4 regions of the Vibrio sp. 2433-A1 genome follow, and region 1 is predicted to be linked to each of the others. Evidence: predicted binding sites of a transcription regulator. Region 1 holds the regulator's gene; each other region holds the start of a gene.

Region 1 (3,452 bases):
TAGAGTTACGCGCAGCAGAAATTCGCCACAGCAAATTTTTAACTCGAACCAGTAGCTCGCGCAATTCAAAAGGTTTAGTGACATAATCGTCCGCGCCCATTTCGAGGCCAACAATTTTATCTATGCTATCCGTGCGTCCTGTTACCAGGATAATTCCAATGTCGGACTGACTGCGAAGTTCTCGAGTTAACATTAAACCATCTTCACCAGGTAGGTTAATGTCCAACATCACCAAATCAATCGCATTACTTTGTAGCATGTTGCGCATTTGCTCGCCACTTTCCGCTTCACTGACGTTGTAACCTTCATTTTGAAAGTAACCCACCAGCTTACTGCGAGTAACTGCGTCATCTTCTACAACTAGTACGTGATAACTCATCTACACCACTTAATTTACATTGGGATTTGCTCTTTCTATTATTCTATTCATATATAGTAACATTTCTAGTACTTATCACTTTAAAAGCTAGAAAGGTGATTTTTTATTGATTCAAGACAAAACCTTTCCGTGCATTAATATCTTCGAATATTTGCTTTTATCTTGTCATATAAGTGGTTACCGCTGTTCATTTTTATTGGTTACAATAGCGATAATTATTTGGGGAGTAACACCTAATGCAAGAAATCAAAGCATTCAATGAAAAACGCGCTGAAATCTACTGGTGGCTGTCGAGCCTTTTCGCTAAAGAGCTAACTGAAGAGAACATAACACAATATCATTCGCCAGAGATCCGTTCGTTCCTTACCGGCTTGGGTGAGAACGAACAACTCAAGCCGTCAATCAACCGTATTACTGATGCTCTAAACCGTCTTATGGACCGTGAAGACGCACAACTTGAGCTAGCGGCTGATTTTTGTGACCTTTTCTTAAAGTCAGATAAAGACTCTGCCTTACCATACGCGTCAATGTATATCGGTAAGTCTGGTCTATTAAATGATACACCAGCCAAAGAGATGGAAGAGTTGATGGCTGAGCATAGTGTTGAGGTAGACAAAAACCTGAATGAACCTGCAGATCACATTGCGATTGAACTCGATTTCTTAGGTAACTTGATCATCCGCTCAAATGACGCAGAAGACGAAGCTAAGATTGAAGAAGCTTTTGCTGTTCAGGAACAGTTCATTCGTCAACACCTGCTAAGCTGGACGCCACAGTTCTCAGAAAAGTGTCAGAAGTTTGATGAGTTCGGTTTCTACTCGGCAATCAGCGCATTCGCTACTGCCTTCCTTGCTTTAGATCGCAGCTATCTGTTAGGCGAATAAAGACAACATTGTGACCTCCGGCAGGTTGCTTTCGTGTTTTTTTGTTTGCTCTTAAGAGTTTTGCGGTCTAAAATTGTGACCGCAAACGATAAAAACAAACGAATCAAATACAAACCGCTAAATAGAGCGGTTTTTGTGTTTCTGATACTTTCTGCTTAGGTATTCTAAACTGAATATAATTCCGCGGCAGTCATCGACAGGACAGAACCTTATGGCCACTATAAAAGACGTTGCTCGCCTAGCTGGTGTATCAACGACAACTGTGTCACATGTAATCAATAAAACGCGCTTTGTTGCTGAAGCTACGCAAGAAAAAGTAATGGAAGCAGTAACAGAACTAAACTACGCACCAAGTGCGGTTGCACGTAGCCTAAAGTGTAATACCACGCGCACGATTGGTATGCTGGTGACTCAGTCCACAAACCTTTTCTTCTCTGAGGTCATTGATGGTGTAGAGAGTTACTGTTACCGCCAAGGCTATACGCTGATCTTATGTAATACGGGCGGTATTTATGAGAAGCAACGCGACTACATTCGCATGCTAGCTGAAAAGCGCGTAGACGGTATTTTGGTCATGTGTTCAGACTTAACTGAAGAACTGAGCGAAATGCTAGATCGCCACAAAGACATCCCGAAAGTGGTTATGGATTGGGGGCCAGAGAGCTCTCAAGCCGATAAGATCATCGATAACTCGGAAGAAGGTGGCTATTTAGCAACTAAATACCTAATTGACCGTGGTCATACCGATATTGCCTGCCTAAGCGGACACTTTGAGAAAGCAGCGTGTCAGGAACGTATTCGTGGCTTTAAACGTGCGATGAACGAAGCAAACCTTCCAGTCAAAGAAGATTGGATTTTAGAAGGTAACTTCGAGTGTGATACTGCAGTTCTAGCTGCAGACCAGATCGCAGCAATGGACAATAAGCCAAGCGCAATCTTCTGTTTCAATGACACTATGGCTCTAGGGCTAATGAGTCGCCTACAGCAGAAAGGCATTCGCATTCCAGAAGATATGTCGGTAATTGGTTACGACAATATCGAGCTTGCGGAGTACTTCTCACCACCATTGACCACGGTTCACCAGCCAAAACGCCGTGTAGGTAAAAACGCATTCGAGATTCTACTAGAGCGCATTAAAGACAAAGAGCACGAAAAGCGTATCTTTGAAATGCACCCAGAGATCGTTGAGCGAAATACCGTACAAAATATTAAGAAATAACTTATTTGACATACACTTAGCTGGGTTGCTTTCATTGGCTAAGTGTATGAACCAAACCTATTTACTGAACCAAGATCACACTTATCCCATTCAAATGTGATGCCCAGCCCAAAATCCATTTATCCTTATTGTTGTTCGATTATGCCACGAACAGGGCAAACCATTTCGAAAGGATGGGACGCAAAGCCTCCGGCCTTCAACAAGTTAATTGTTTGGTAGCGGGGTTGCCGATGGTAAATATGCACACATGTCATATTGTAATTGCTAGCAATCGTATGACACTAGACTGACAACAAGCCTGCATAATTTTGCTACTCTCTCGGACCTGAATTGGTGGCGTATACATATACACCGAGAATACACAGCATGGATAAACCAATACTAAAAGACTCAATGCGACTATTTGAGCCGTTAGGCTTAATCAAGTCCCGCTCAATGTTTGGTGGCTTCGGTATTTTTGCCGACGACACTATGTTTGCATTAGTCGTCAATGATAAGTTGCACGTTAGGGCAGACGACGTACTTGCAAAGCAATTTAAATCTCTTAGCTTAGAACCTTACGTTTACAAAAAGCGCGGCTTTCCTGTCGTCACCAAATACTTTGCTCTAAGCGATGATTGGTTTAAGAATAAGGATAATACGCTTGAGATTGCCCAAGCTGCGCTAACTGCAGCGAACAGCGAAAAGAAACAGCAAGCGAAAGCTAAACCGAATCGCCTTAAAGATCTGCCGAACTTAAGGCTGGCTACGGAACGTATGCTGAAGAAAGCCGGTATTGATAGCGTTGAGAATCTCGAAGAAACAGGTGCAGTAAACGCATTTAAAGCGATTCAGTCTTCGCATTCTGCTGAAGTTAACGTCGAATTGCTTTGGGCGCTAGAAGGCGCAATTAACGGCACACATTGGTCAGTGATCCCTCATAGGCGACGTGAAGAGTTACTCAACCAATTAAATCATTAATCGGCAACAC
Region 2 (3,452 bases), on a different contig from region 1:
AAAAGCTCGCCAGTGGTGATAAGCTGCAATGTGCTGACCGAAAGTGTCACCACATTCAACAAGATTAAAAAAACGGCGCTGGGTGCGCCGTTTTTTTATTGTTTGTGAGGGTTACTCAGAAAAGTTTGCGGCAAACTCGTGTACCGCAGGGAAGACGTCTTTGTCTAAGCTATCTGCTAGTGCACAAAGCTTACGCTGCAGCTCACCGTTGTAGTCTCCGCAAACGTTGATATGACCCATTTTGCGGCCCGCGCGCTTCTCTTTACCATACCAATGCACATGGCAACCATCCATTTCAAGCACCGCTTGAGGAAGGGTATCTTCGCCAAGAATGTTGATCATCGAAGTAGAGCGAATCAGCTTGGTTGAGCCTAGCGGCAGTCCACATACCGCACGTAGGTGGTTCTCAAACTGACAGGTCTCTGCACCTTGTTGAGTCCAGTGACCAGAGTTATGCACTCGTGGGGCAATCTCATTGACCAGTAGCGTACCATCAACGTCAAAGAATTCTAGCGCTAGTACACCGACATAGTTGAGCTTATTGGCAACGGCAGTGAACATCTGCTTAGCTTGCTGTTGCAGTTCTGTATCGGCAATCGCGGTTGAAAGTGTTAGAACACCATCGGTGTGCACGTTTTCTGCCAGTGGGTAGACGGCAACGCTGCCATCTTTAGTGCGTGCACCGACCAAAGAGACTTCACGATTAAATGGTACGAACTCTTCAGCAACAATTGCTTGAGTCTCGGTAGCGGCAATGCATTCAGCCATTTCAGCCCAGATACTATCGGTTTGCGCTTGATCTTTGAGTCGCCATTGCCCTTTTCCATCGTAGCCACCCAAGGCACTTTTTAGCACCATTGGAATACCGACATGCTCAATCGCATGGTCAAAGTCTTCACGGCTGTTGATGACATAATATTTAGCGTTGCGTACATCTGCATCATCAAGCAGCCCCTTCTCTATGCGGCGATCTCCGCCAGCTTTGATGGCTTCACTTGATGGAAGGAACTTACCGCTTTGCTCACAGATCGCAAGAATGTCATGAGGGATATGTTCGAACTCGGCTGTAATGACATCAGCGGTTTCAATCGCACTGTCTAAGCCGTGACCTATCACGGTCTGGGTCAGTGGATGGACGATGTTTTGGCTGCCAACATCATACGCTGAGATCTTGATGTTCAGCGGAGCGCCCGCCAGTGACATCATGCGAGCTAATTGACCTGCACCTAGCACTAAAACATGCATTGCATTAGTCCTCAGCTGGGTTTGGGTTAGCTAGAACGGTTTCAGTCTGTTCAGCGCGGAACGCTTCAACCTTGGCCATGACTTCTTTATCGTGAGTACCAAGGATTTGCGCTGCTAGAATGCCCGCATTGGCTGCGCCCGCTTCGCCGATAGCTAACGTACCGACCGCAATACCTTTTGGCATTTGCACGATAGAGTAGAGTGAATCTAGGCCGCTCAGTGCGCGTGACTGTACAGGTACACCAAGCACTGGCAATGAAGTGAAGGCTGCCGCCATACCTGGAAGATGTGCTGCGCCGCCAGCTCCAGCAATGATCACTTTCAGACCACGCTCTTTTGCGCTATTTGCATAGTCAGCAAGCAGTTGAGGTGTGCGGTGCGCAGAAACAACTTTTGTTTCGTACTCAACGCCGAATCTATCCAGCATTTCTGCTGCTAGTTTCATGGTTGGCCAATCTGATTTAGAACCCATGATGATACCGACTTTCATCTCAAACTCCTTCAAAGCTGCGTAGAATTGGTGAGCAAATAATTTGAGCGCATTATACGGGGATTTTATCACTAAGCAAACGTTTGCGTCTGGTTTGGATCAGCAGATGAAAGATTGGCACTTAAATAGCTTTAGCCACGACTAACGATTATTTGTACACTTAACTCAAACCGCTAATCAAATAGGATGCTTAGGTGAGTAACTTTGAGCGAGCACTCAGTGCACTACAACAGGGTGAAGTGATCGCCTACCCAACAGAAGGCGTGTTTGGGGTTGGCTGTGATCCTGATAACCCGAGTGCGATAAAAAAGCTACTAGAACTTAAACAGCGCCCGGTAGAGAAAGGGCTTATTCTGATTGCCGCTAATTACCAGCAGCTGCTGCCTTATATTGATCAGCAAGCTTTGAGCGCCGAACAGCTAGAGCGAGTGCAGCAAACTTGGCCTGGACCTGTCACTTGGGTCATGCCAAGCAGTGATAAAGTCTCTAATTGGGTTTCGGGGCAACATGACTCGATTGCCGTGCGTGTGACTGATCATCCTTTAGTACAAAAGATGTGTAATGCATTTGGAAAGCCGTTAACCTCTACCAGCGCGAACTTAACGGGCGAGCCGCCGTGTCTCACCACTGAGCAAGTTTATCAGCACCTTGGGGATAAATTGGTGGCTGTGCTAGAAGGGCAAACGGGTGGTCGAACAAACCCGAGTGAAATTCGTGATGCAAGAACCGCACAAGTATTGAGACAGGGTTAACCCTGCAATAAAGGAAGTCGAATGTCAGCGATAGATAAATTAGCCGTAAAACAATTTCTCATGGCACTGCAAGACTCTATTTGTCAGCAATTAGAGCAAGCCGATGGTAAAGCACTATTTGTCGAGGATGAGTGGCACCGTGAGCCTGGTGAGAAGCTAGGTGGTGGTGGTCGAACTCGCGTGATGAAAGAAGGCGCTGTGTTTGAGCAAGGCGGCGTGAACTTTTCTCATGTGCAAGGTAAAGAAATGCCAGCCTCAGCGACAGCGCACCGACCTGAATTGGCAGGACGTCGTTTTGAAGCTATGGGGGTGTCATTGGTTATGCATCCTAATAACCCATATGTACCAACCTCGCACGCCAACGTGCGTTTCTTTATTGCTGAAAAAGAGGGCGAAGAGCCTATCTGGTGGTTTGGCGGAGGCTTCGACTTAACGCCGTTTTATCCTTTTGAAGAAGACGCACAATATTGGCACAACACCGCGAAAGAAGTGTGTGCGCCATTTGGTAGTGAAGTCTACCCAGAGCATAAAGCTTGGTGTGATAAATACTTTTATCTGCCACACCGTGATGAAACTAGAGGTGTCGGTGGTCTGTTCTTTGATGATCTTAATCATTGGGAATTCGATAAGTGCTTTGAGTACATCAAAGCGGTTGGTCAAGGCTATATGGATGCCTATCTGCCGATCGTCGATCGTCGCAAAGAGACTGAGTATGGTGAACGTGAGCGTCAGTTCCAACTATACCGCCGAGGTCGTTACGTTGAATTTAACTTAGTGTTTGACCGTGGCACTCTGTTTGGTCTGCAGAGTGGTGGTCGAACAGAATCCATTTTGATGTCGATGCCACCGTTAGCGCGCTGGGAATATGCTTACCAAGTTGAGCCGGGTTCTGCAGAAGCTGAGCTATACGAACATTACCTCAAGCCAAGAGAGTGGTAAGACTTTCTTCAATATATAGATAGTGA
Region 3 (3,452 bases), on a different contig from region 1:
GTGACCAATATACTTTTCTTCCAGTGAGGCTAAATGGCCAGATTGCTTAATGTTGCCAAAGAACTCAATCAATAGACCGTATAAGCTTTCATCTTGTGAGCGGCTTAAAAACCAAGAAATAGGTTGGTCTTCAGTAAGCTCGAATGCTAACGCAACATCAGGATAAATACGTTGTGACAGAGACAACTCTACCGAGTCAGCTAATGTAAAACGCAGTTGACCTTTAGATACTTTCTTGAGTAGGTCATTCACATCGGCATTAGGATCGATGTGGTAAGAAAAGTTAGGGTGCTTAGCTTTAATCTCCGCCAGTGTTTGATTGAAGTGCGAGTCACTCACAATACTTAAAACGTCGTTGCCGTCATTTTCTTCGATGAGTTTCGCTTGTCTATTTAGTAACTGCTCTAGGTTACGTGGACGCCAGCTACCTTTCTTATAAATGACTTGTTGACTGACATAGTAATAAGCTGGGCCGGGTCGAAACGACTTTAAACGTTCTGGAGATTGGCTTAATCCTGCGGCGATGATATCGATCTCGCCTTTTTCCAGTGCAGGGTACAGGCTAGAAATACGATAGGCCGGTTTCATTTCAAGTTGCACGCCTAGCTCATCAGCAAATTCACGCGCTAATTCATAATCCAGACCAGCAGGGCCATCTGGGCCGATATAGTAAGAGAGTTGGTTGTTCAACGTCCCCACACGTAATACGCCACGCTCTTTTATTAAATCTAGATCACTCTTAGGTTCTGATTCGATTTGACAGCCAGATAGCACTAATGCGCTGGCAAATAATATGCAGAGTGATTTTAGTTGGGTTAGGTAATGCTTCTTCATTCACGGCAATCTCATACATCCAGTAGGGCATTTATATCAAAGTGGTATAACAAGGCAAGACAATCACAGTAACTCTTAGTAATAGAGAACAATAAACAGCGTTTTCTGTCGAAATTCAAAATTGATGAAAAAAATGACGCAAACGGTTGCTTTTGGTGTTACATCACAAAAACAATTGCTATATAATGCGCTCGCAACGAAGAGGTGGAATCGGCATAGGTTTGAAAAACCTTCGGAATAGCTTCGAAGAAAACAGTGAAATGTATAGAGCAATTAGGTGCTCTAGAACATTTTAACCCACTGAATTTATTCCAATATCACCTTAATCAATTGCATAAGAGACCTAAGTACATGAGAATTTTTCGTGGCTCCCCAGCTCTATCTGAATTTCGTGTTAACAAGCTTCTAGAGCTTTGTCGTGAACTAGGCCTACCTGTAACAGGTATTTACGCTGAGTTTGCCCACTTTGCAGATCTAACGGCAGACCTAGATGCGTCTGAAGTTGAGAAACTAGAAAAACTACTGACTTACGGTCCGACAATTGAAGAGCACAAGCCAGAAGGTCTTCTTCTACTTGCGACTCCTCGTCCTGGTACTATTTCTCCTTGGTCTTCTAAGTCTACGGACATCGCGAATAATTGTGGCCTAGCTAAAGTTGCTCGTCTAGAGCGCGGTACGGCTTACTACATCGAAACATCATCTGACCTGTCTGAGCTTCAACTGGTTGAGCTTAAAGCGATTCTTCATGACCGCATGATGGAAGTTATCTTCACTGACTTCGATTCAGCTGCGGCACTGTTCCAAATTGCTGAGCCTGCACCAGTAGCGGACGTTGATCTACTTGCTGGTGGCCGTGCTGCGCTTGAAAACGCAAACGTTACCCTAGGCCTTGCTCTAGCGGATGATGAAATCGAATACCTTTACGATGCGTTCGTAAACAAGCTAGATCGCAACCCAACTGACATCGAGCTAATGATGTTTGCACAGGCGAACTCTGAGCACTGTCGCCATAAGATCTTCAACGCAGACTGGACTATCGACGGCGTTAAGCAAGAGAAGTCTCTGTTCAAGATGATCAAGAATACTTTCGAAACGACGCCTGAAAACGTACTGTCTGCATACAAAGATAACGCAGCAGTAATGGTAGGTTCTGATGTCGGTCGTTTCTTCCCGAATCCAGAAACTCGTCAGTACGGTTACAACCAAGAGAAAGCGCACATCCTAATGAAGGTGGAAACGCACAACCACCCAACGGCTATCTCTCCTTGGCCGGGTGCTTCGACTGGTTCTGGTGGTGAAATCCGTGACGAAGGCGCAACAGGTATCGGTGGTAAGCCAAAAGCAGGTCTTGTTGGTTTCACAACATCTAACCTACGTATTCCTGGTTTTGAACAGCCATGGGAAACAGACTTCGGTAAGCCAGGTCGCATCGTTAACGCACTCGATATCATGCTAGAAGGCCCGCTAGGTGGCGCGGCGTTTAACAACGAATTTGGTCGTCCAAACCTACTAGGTTACTTCCGTACTTACGAAGAGAAAGTAAACTCTCACGCAGGCGAAGAAGTTCGTGGTTACCACAAGCCAATCATGATTGCTGGTGGTATGGGTAATATCCGTGACGAGCACGTTCAGAAGAAAGAGATCCCGGTAGGTGCAAGCCTAATCGTACTTGGTGGTCCTGCAATGAACATCGGCCTTGGCGGTGGTGCTGCTTCTTCAATGGCATCTGGTCAATCAGCAGAAGATCTAGATTTCGCTTCAGTACAGCGTGAAAACCCAGAGATGGAGCGTCGCTGTCAGGAAGTGATCGACCGTTGTTGGCAGTTAGGTGATGCTAACCCAATCGCATTCATCCACGATGTGGGCGCGGGCGGTATCTCTAACGCACTTCCAGAGCTTGTTGATGACGGTGAGCGTGGCGGTATCTTCCAGCTACGTGATGTACCAAACGATGAGCCGGGCATGAGCCCTCTTGAGATCTGGTGTAACGAATCACAAGAACGTTACGTAATGGCCGTTGCGCCTGAGAACATGGCAGCATTCGATGCAATCTGTAAGCGTGAACGTGCACCGTATGCTGTTGTTGGTGTAGCGACTGAAGAGCGTGAGCTGAAACTTGAAGACTCACACTTCGACAACACGCCAATCGACATGCCAATGGATATCTTATTAGGTAAGACACCTAAGATGCACCGTGATGCGAAAACGCTAAAAGCGAACAACCCTGCAATCGACTGTGACGGCATTGAGCTAAATGAAGCGGTTGACCGCGTGCTGCGTCTACCAACGGTGGCTGAGAAAACATTCCTTATCACTATCGGTGACCGCACTGTAACTGGCCTTGTTGCACGTGACCAAATGGTTGGTCCATGGCAGGTACCAGTAGCTAACTGTGCGGTAACAGCGGCAAGCTACGATACTTACCATGGTGAAGCGATGTCGATGGGTGAGCGTACACCAGTCGCTCTACTAGACTTTGGTGCTTCGGCTCGTCTAGCGGTAGGTGAAGCAATCACTAACATCGCAGCGACAAACATCGGTGATATCAAACACATTAAACTGTCTGCTAACTGGATGTCTCCAGCAGGTCACCCAGGTGAAGATGCGGGTCTTTACGA
Region 4 (3,452 bases), on a different contig from region 1:
GCGTTTTCACGGAGGGACGGGGGCGGTGTACGTTTTACTACGAAAAAGTGCCGAGAAAAAAATCGAAACTCGCGAACGTCACCAAAAACGACTGGGTTAACGCTTAGCACAGTGCTAGAATGCGCGCCCTCTATGTGCTGTTCTTTTTTTCGGCCAGCCCACCTTTTAACCGCCGTTGTGAAACGTTAGGAGAACAACATGTCACAAGATAACGCTAAACGCCTTAATAAGTTTATTAGTGAAACTGGTTTTTGCTCGCGCCGCGAAGCTGACCGCCTCATCGAGCAAGGTCGTGTCACTATTAATGGTCAAGTGCCTGAAATGGGCACCAAAGTCCAGCTAGGTGATGATGTCCGTGTCGATGATAAACCTATCGCCGCTGCCACTGACAAGCCTGTTTACATCGCACTTAATAAACCAACTGGCATTACCTGTACCACCGAACGTGATATTCCGGGCAATATCGTTGATTTCGTTGGCCACAAAAAACGTATTTTCCCGATTGGTCGTCTAGATAAACCCTCTGATGGTCTTATTTTCCTGACTAATGACGGTGATATCGTCAATAAAATTCTTCGCGCCGGTAACAACCACGAAAAAGAGTACGTAGTACGTGTTGATAAGCCGATCGGCGATGACTTCATCAAGAAGATGTCTTCAGGCGTCAACATTCTCGACACAGTAACGCTTCCTTGTACTGTAACTAAAGAGACTAAATACTCATTCCGTATCGTATTGACGCAAGGTTTAAACCGTCAGATTCGTCGTATGTGTGAAGCCTTAGGCTATGAAGTATTTAAGCTTCGTCGTGTGCGTATTATGAACATCTCTCTAGATGGTATCCCTAACGGTCAATGGCGCTACCTAACAGATGCAGAAGTTGCTGAGATCCTGGCGATGTGTGAAGACTCAAGCGGCACAGAAGAAGCATCAAAGATGGACGCTAAAGGTAAACGTATCCGCCGCGCGACTGATGCTAAGCTCTTCGATAGCCGCGAAGAAAATCAGGAATCAAAAGCTCGCCGCAACCAAAAACAACGCACCTTTAAAGGCCGCAACGCCGACGAGTTCCGTCACGCACCAAACTCTAAGAAGGGTCGCAACAGCGATAAACACAGTGAGCCAAAAGGTAAGCAGGCTAAAGGCAAGACTTTCTATAAGCCTGTTTCAGATAAAGCGCAGCACCCAGCAAAGCCAAAAGGCGGCGGCACATTAAGTCTGAAGAAATAGAAGATACTGCAAAAGGGCTGGCGTAATACGTCAGCCCTTTTAATTTCTGCCCGTCATCCTAGAGAGTGAGGAACGAACGAGTTGGGGATCTCTCAACAAAACAGATTCCCTACTCTCTCCTTCGTCGGTCTATAGAATGACAGGACGTAAAAAGGAGCCAATCGACTCCCTTTTTAAATCATTCACTATCGACCGCTTATAGCGTACCGAAGATCTTATCACCCGCATCGCCTAGACCAGGAACGATGTAGCCTTTGTCATTAAGCTTCTCATCGATTGCAGCTGTGAATAGCTCAACATCTGGGTGAGCTTTTTCTAACGCTTCAATACCTTCTGGCGCAGCTACTAGAACAAGAACCTTGATTGCTTTACAACCTTTCTCTTTTAGAAGGTCGATTGTTGCGATCATTGAACCACCTGTTGCAAGCATTGGGTCAACAACAAGCGCGATACGCTCGTCCATGTTAGACGCTAACTTGTTGAAGTATGGTACTGGCTCAAGCGTCTCTTCATCACGGTAGATACCAACAACACTGATACGTGCGCTCGGCATGTGCTCAAGAACGCCATCCATCATACCTAGACCTGCACGTAGGATAGGCACTACCGTTACTTTCTTACCTTTGATTTGGTCCACTTCCACTGGACCGTTCCAACCTTCAATGGTCACTTTCTCTGTTTCAAAGTCTGCTGTTGCTTCGTAAGTCAGTAGGCTACCTACTTCTGTCGCTAGCTCACGGAAGCGCTTCGTGCTGATATCACCTTCTCGCATTAGACCAAGTTTGTGCTTCACTAGAGGGTGTTTCACTTCAACAACTTTCATTTCCATCTCCGGATTTCAGGTAAAATTTAATCAAACCTCCAGATTATAAACGATTTCGTTCTCAATTTCTGCCTAATCATGGCATAAAAAAACTTACGCAAACGTTTGCTATATGGGTTTATCCACTGTTAGAATAGCGCCGTTTTCATATCCAACTTAAAAACCGAGGACTTCCCTGTGAGTGCTGATAACACATCTCTTAGCTACAAAGACGCTGGCGTTGATATCGATGCAGGCAACGCGCTTGTTGACCGTATTAAAGGTGCTGTAAAACGTACACGTCGCCCAGAAGTAATGGGTGGTATTGGTGGTTTTGGCGCATTATGTGAACTGCCAACTAAATATAAGCAGCCAGTATTGGTTTCTGGTACTGACGGTGTGGGTACTAAACTTCGTCTTGCTTTGGATATGAAAAAGCACGACACCATCGGTGTTGACCTAGTTGCAATGTGCGTGAACGATCTTATTGTTCAAGGTGCTGAGCCACTGTTCTTCCTAGATTACTACGCAACAGGAAAACTTGATGTTGATACAGCAGCTGACGTAGTCTCTGGTATTGCTGACGGCTGTGTACAAGCAGGTTGTGCGCTAATCGGTGGTGAAACGGCTGAAATGCCGGGTATGTACGAAGGTGAAGACTACGACGTTGCAGGCTTCTGTGTTGGTGTTGTAGAAAAAGAGGACGTAATCGACGGCACAAAAGTAGCCGCTGGTGATGCACTTATCGCAGTAGGTTCAAGCGGTCCTCATTCAAACGGTTACTCACTGATTCGTAAGATCCTTGAAGTATCTGGCGCAGATAAAAACGAAGAACTAGCTGGTCGCACTATTGGTGAGCACCTACTAGAACCCACAAAGATTTACATTAAATCAGCACTGAAAATGATTGAGAAACACGACATCCACGCGATTTCTCACATTACAGGTGGTGGTTTCTGGGAAAACATCCCACGCGTACTTCCAGAAGGCGCTAAAGCGGTTGTTGATGGTAACAGTTGGGAATGGCCAATCATCTTCAAATGGCTACAAGAGAAAGGCAACGTAACGACTCACGAAATGTACCGCACATTTAACTGTGGTGTAGGTCTTGTTGTTGCTCTACCTAAAGACCAAGCAGACGCAGCAGTTGAGCTATTAAAAGCCGAAGGCGAGAACGCTTGGGTTATCGGTGAGATCGCAAACGCTGCAGCTGGCGAAGAACAAGTAGAGATCAAATAAGCATGAAAAGTATCGTCGTTTTAGTTTCAGGAAACGGTTCTAACCTGCAGGCAATCATTGATGCATGTGACAAGGACATTACTGGTGGTCGTGTTACCGCAGTATTTTCCAACAAAGCCAATGTCTATGCTTTAGAGCGCGCTGAGAACGCCGGTGCTGCGGCACACTTCCTTGACCCTAA

Evidence for each region. The regulator PurR, encoded in region 1, represses purine synthesis genes. The targets are predictions, from matches to a motif close to TNANGNAAACGTTTNCNTNA.
Region 2: purE (5-(carboxyamino)imidazole ribonucleotide mutase) is a predicted target of PurR. The motif match lies at 1,807-1,826, and genes of this name have one in related genera.
Region 3: purL (phosphoribosylformylglycinamidine synthase) is a predicted target of PurR. The motif match lies at 969-988, and genes of this name have one in related genera.
Region 4: purM (phosphoribosylformylglycinamidine cyclo-ligase) is a predicted target of PurR. The motif match lies at 2,147-2,166, and genes of this name have one in related genera.

What each region holds. Positions count from the first base shown of each region.
Region 1 is NZ_JBRESC010000005.1:186,992-190,443, forward strand. Features, by position in the region: gene torR (two-component system response regulator TorR) at 1-379, opposite strand, end outside; gene torD (molecular chaperone TorD) at 616-1,263, shown strand; gene purR (HTH-type transcriptional repressor PurR) at 1,475-2,482, shown strand; cyclic di-GMP riboswitch class I at 2,627-2,714, shown strand; gene ACU01J_RS07365 (TfoX/Sxy family DNA transformation protein) at 2,849-3,442, shown strand.
Region 2 is NZ_JBRESC010000010.1:168,996-172,447, forward strand. Features, by position in the region: gene ACU01J_RS12325 (DNA topoisomerase family protein) at 1-68, shown strand, start outside; gene ACU01J_RS12330 (5-(carboxyamino)imidazole ribonucleotide synthase) at 112-1,245, opposite strand; gene purE (5-(carboxyamino)imidazole ribonucleotide mutase) at 1,250-1,735, opposite strand; gene tsaC (L-threonylcarbamoyladenylate synthase type 1 TsaC) at 1,930-2,487, shown strand; gene hemF (oxygen-dependent coproporphyrinogen oxidase) at 2,509-3,426, shown strand.
Region 3 is NZ_JBRESC010000007.1:13,173-16,624, reverse strand. Features, by position in the region: gene mltF (membrane-bound lytic murein transglycosylase MltF) at 1-834, opposite strand, end outside; gene purL (phosphoribosylformylglycinamidine synthase) at 1,186-3,452, shown strand, end outside.
Region 4 is NZ_JBRESC010000007.1:6,123-9,574, forward strand. Features, by position in the region: gene smrA (DNA endonuclease SmrA) at 1-100, shown strand, start outside; gene rluF (23S rRNA pseudouridine(2604) synthase RluF) at 199-1,230, shown strand; gene upp (uracil phosphoribosyltransferase) at 1,427-2,053, opposite strand; gene purM (phosphoribosylformylglycinamidine cyclo-ligase) at 2,231-3,271, shown strand; gene purN (phosphoribosylglycinamide formyltransferase) at 3,274-3,452, shown strand, end outside.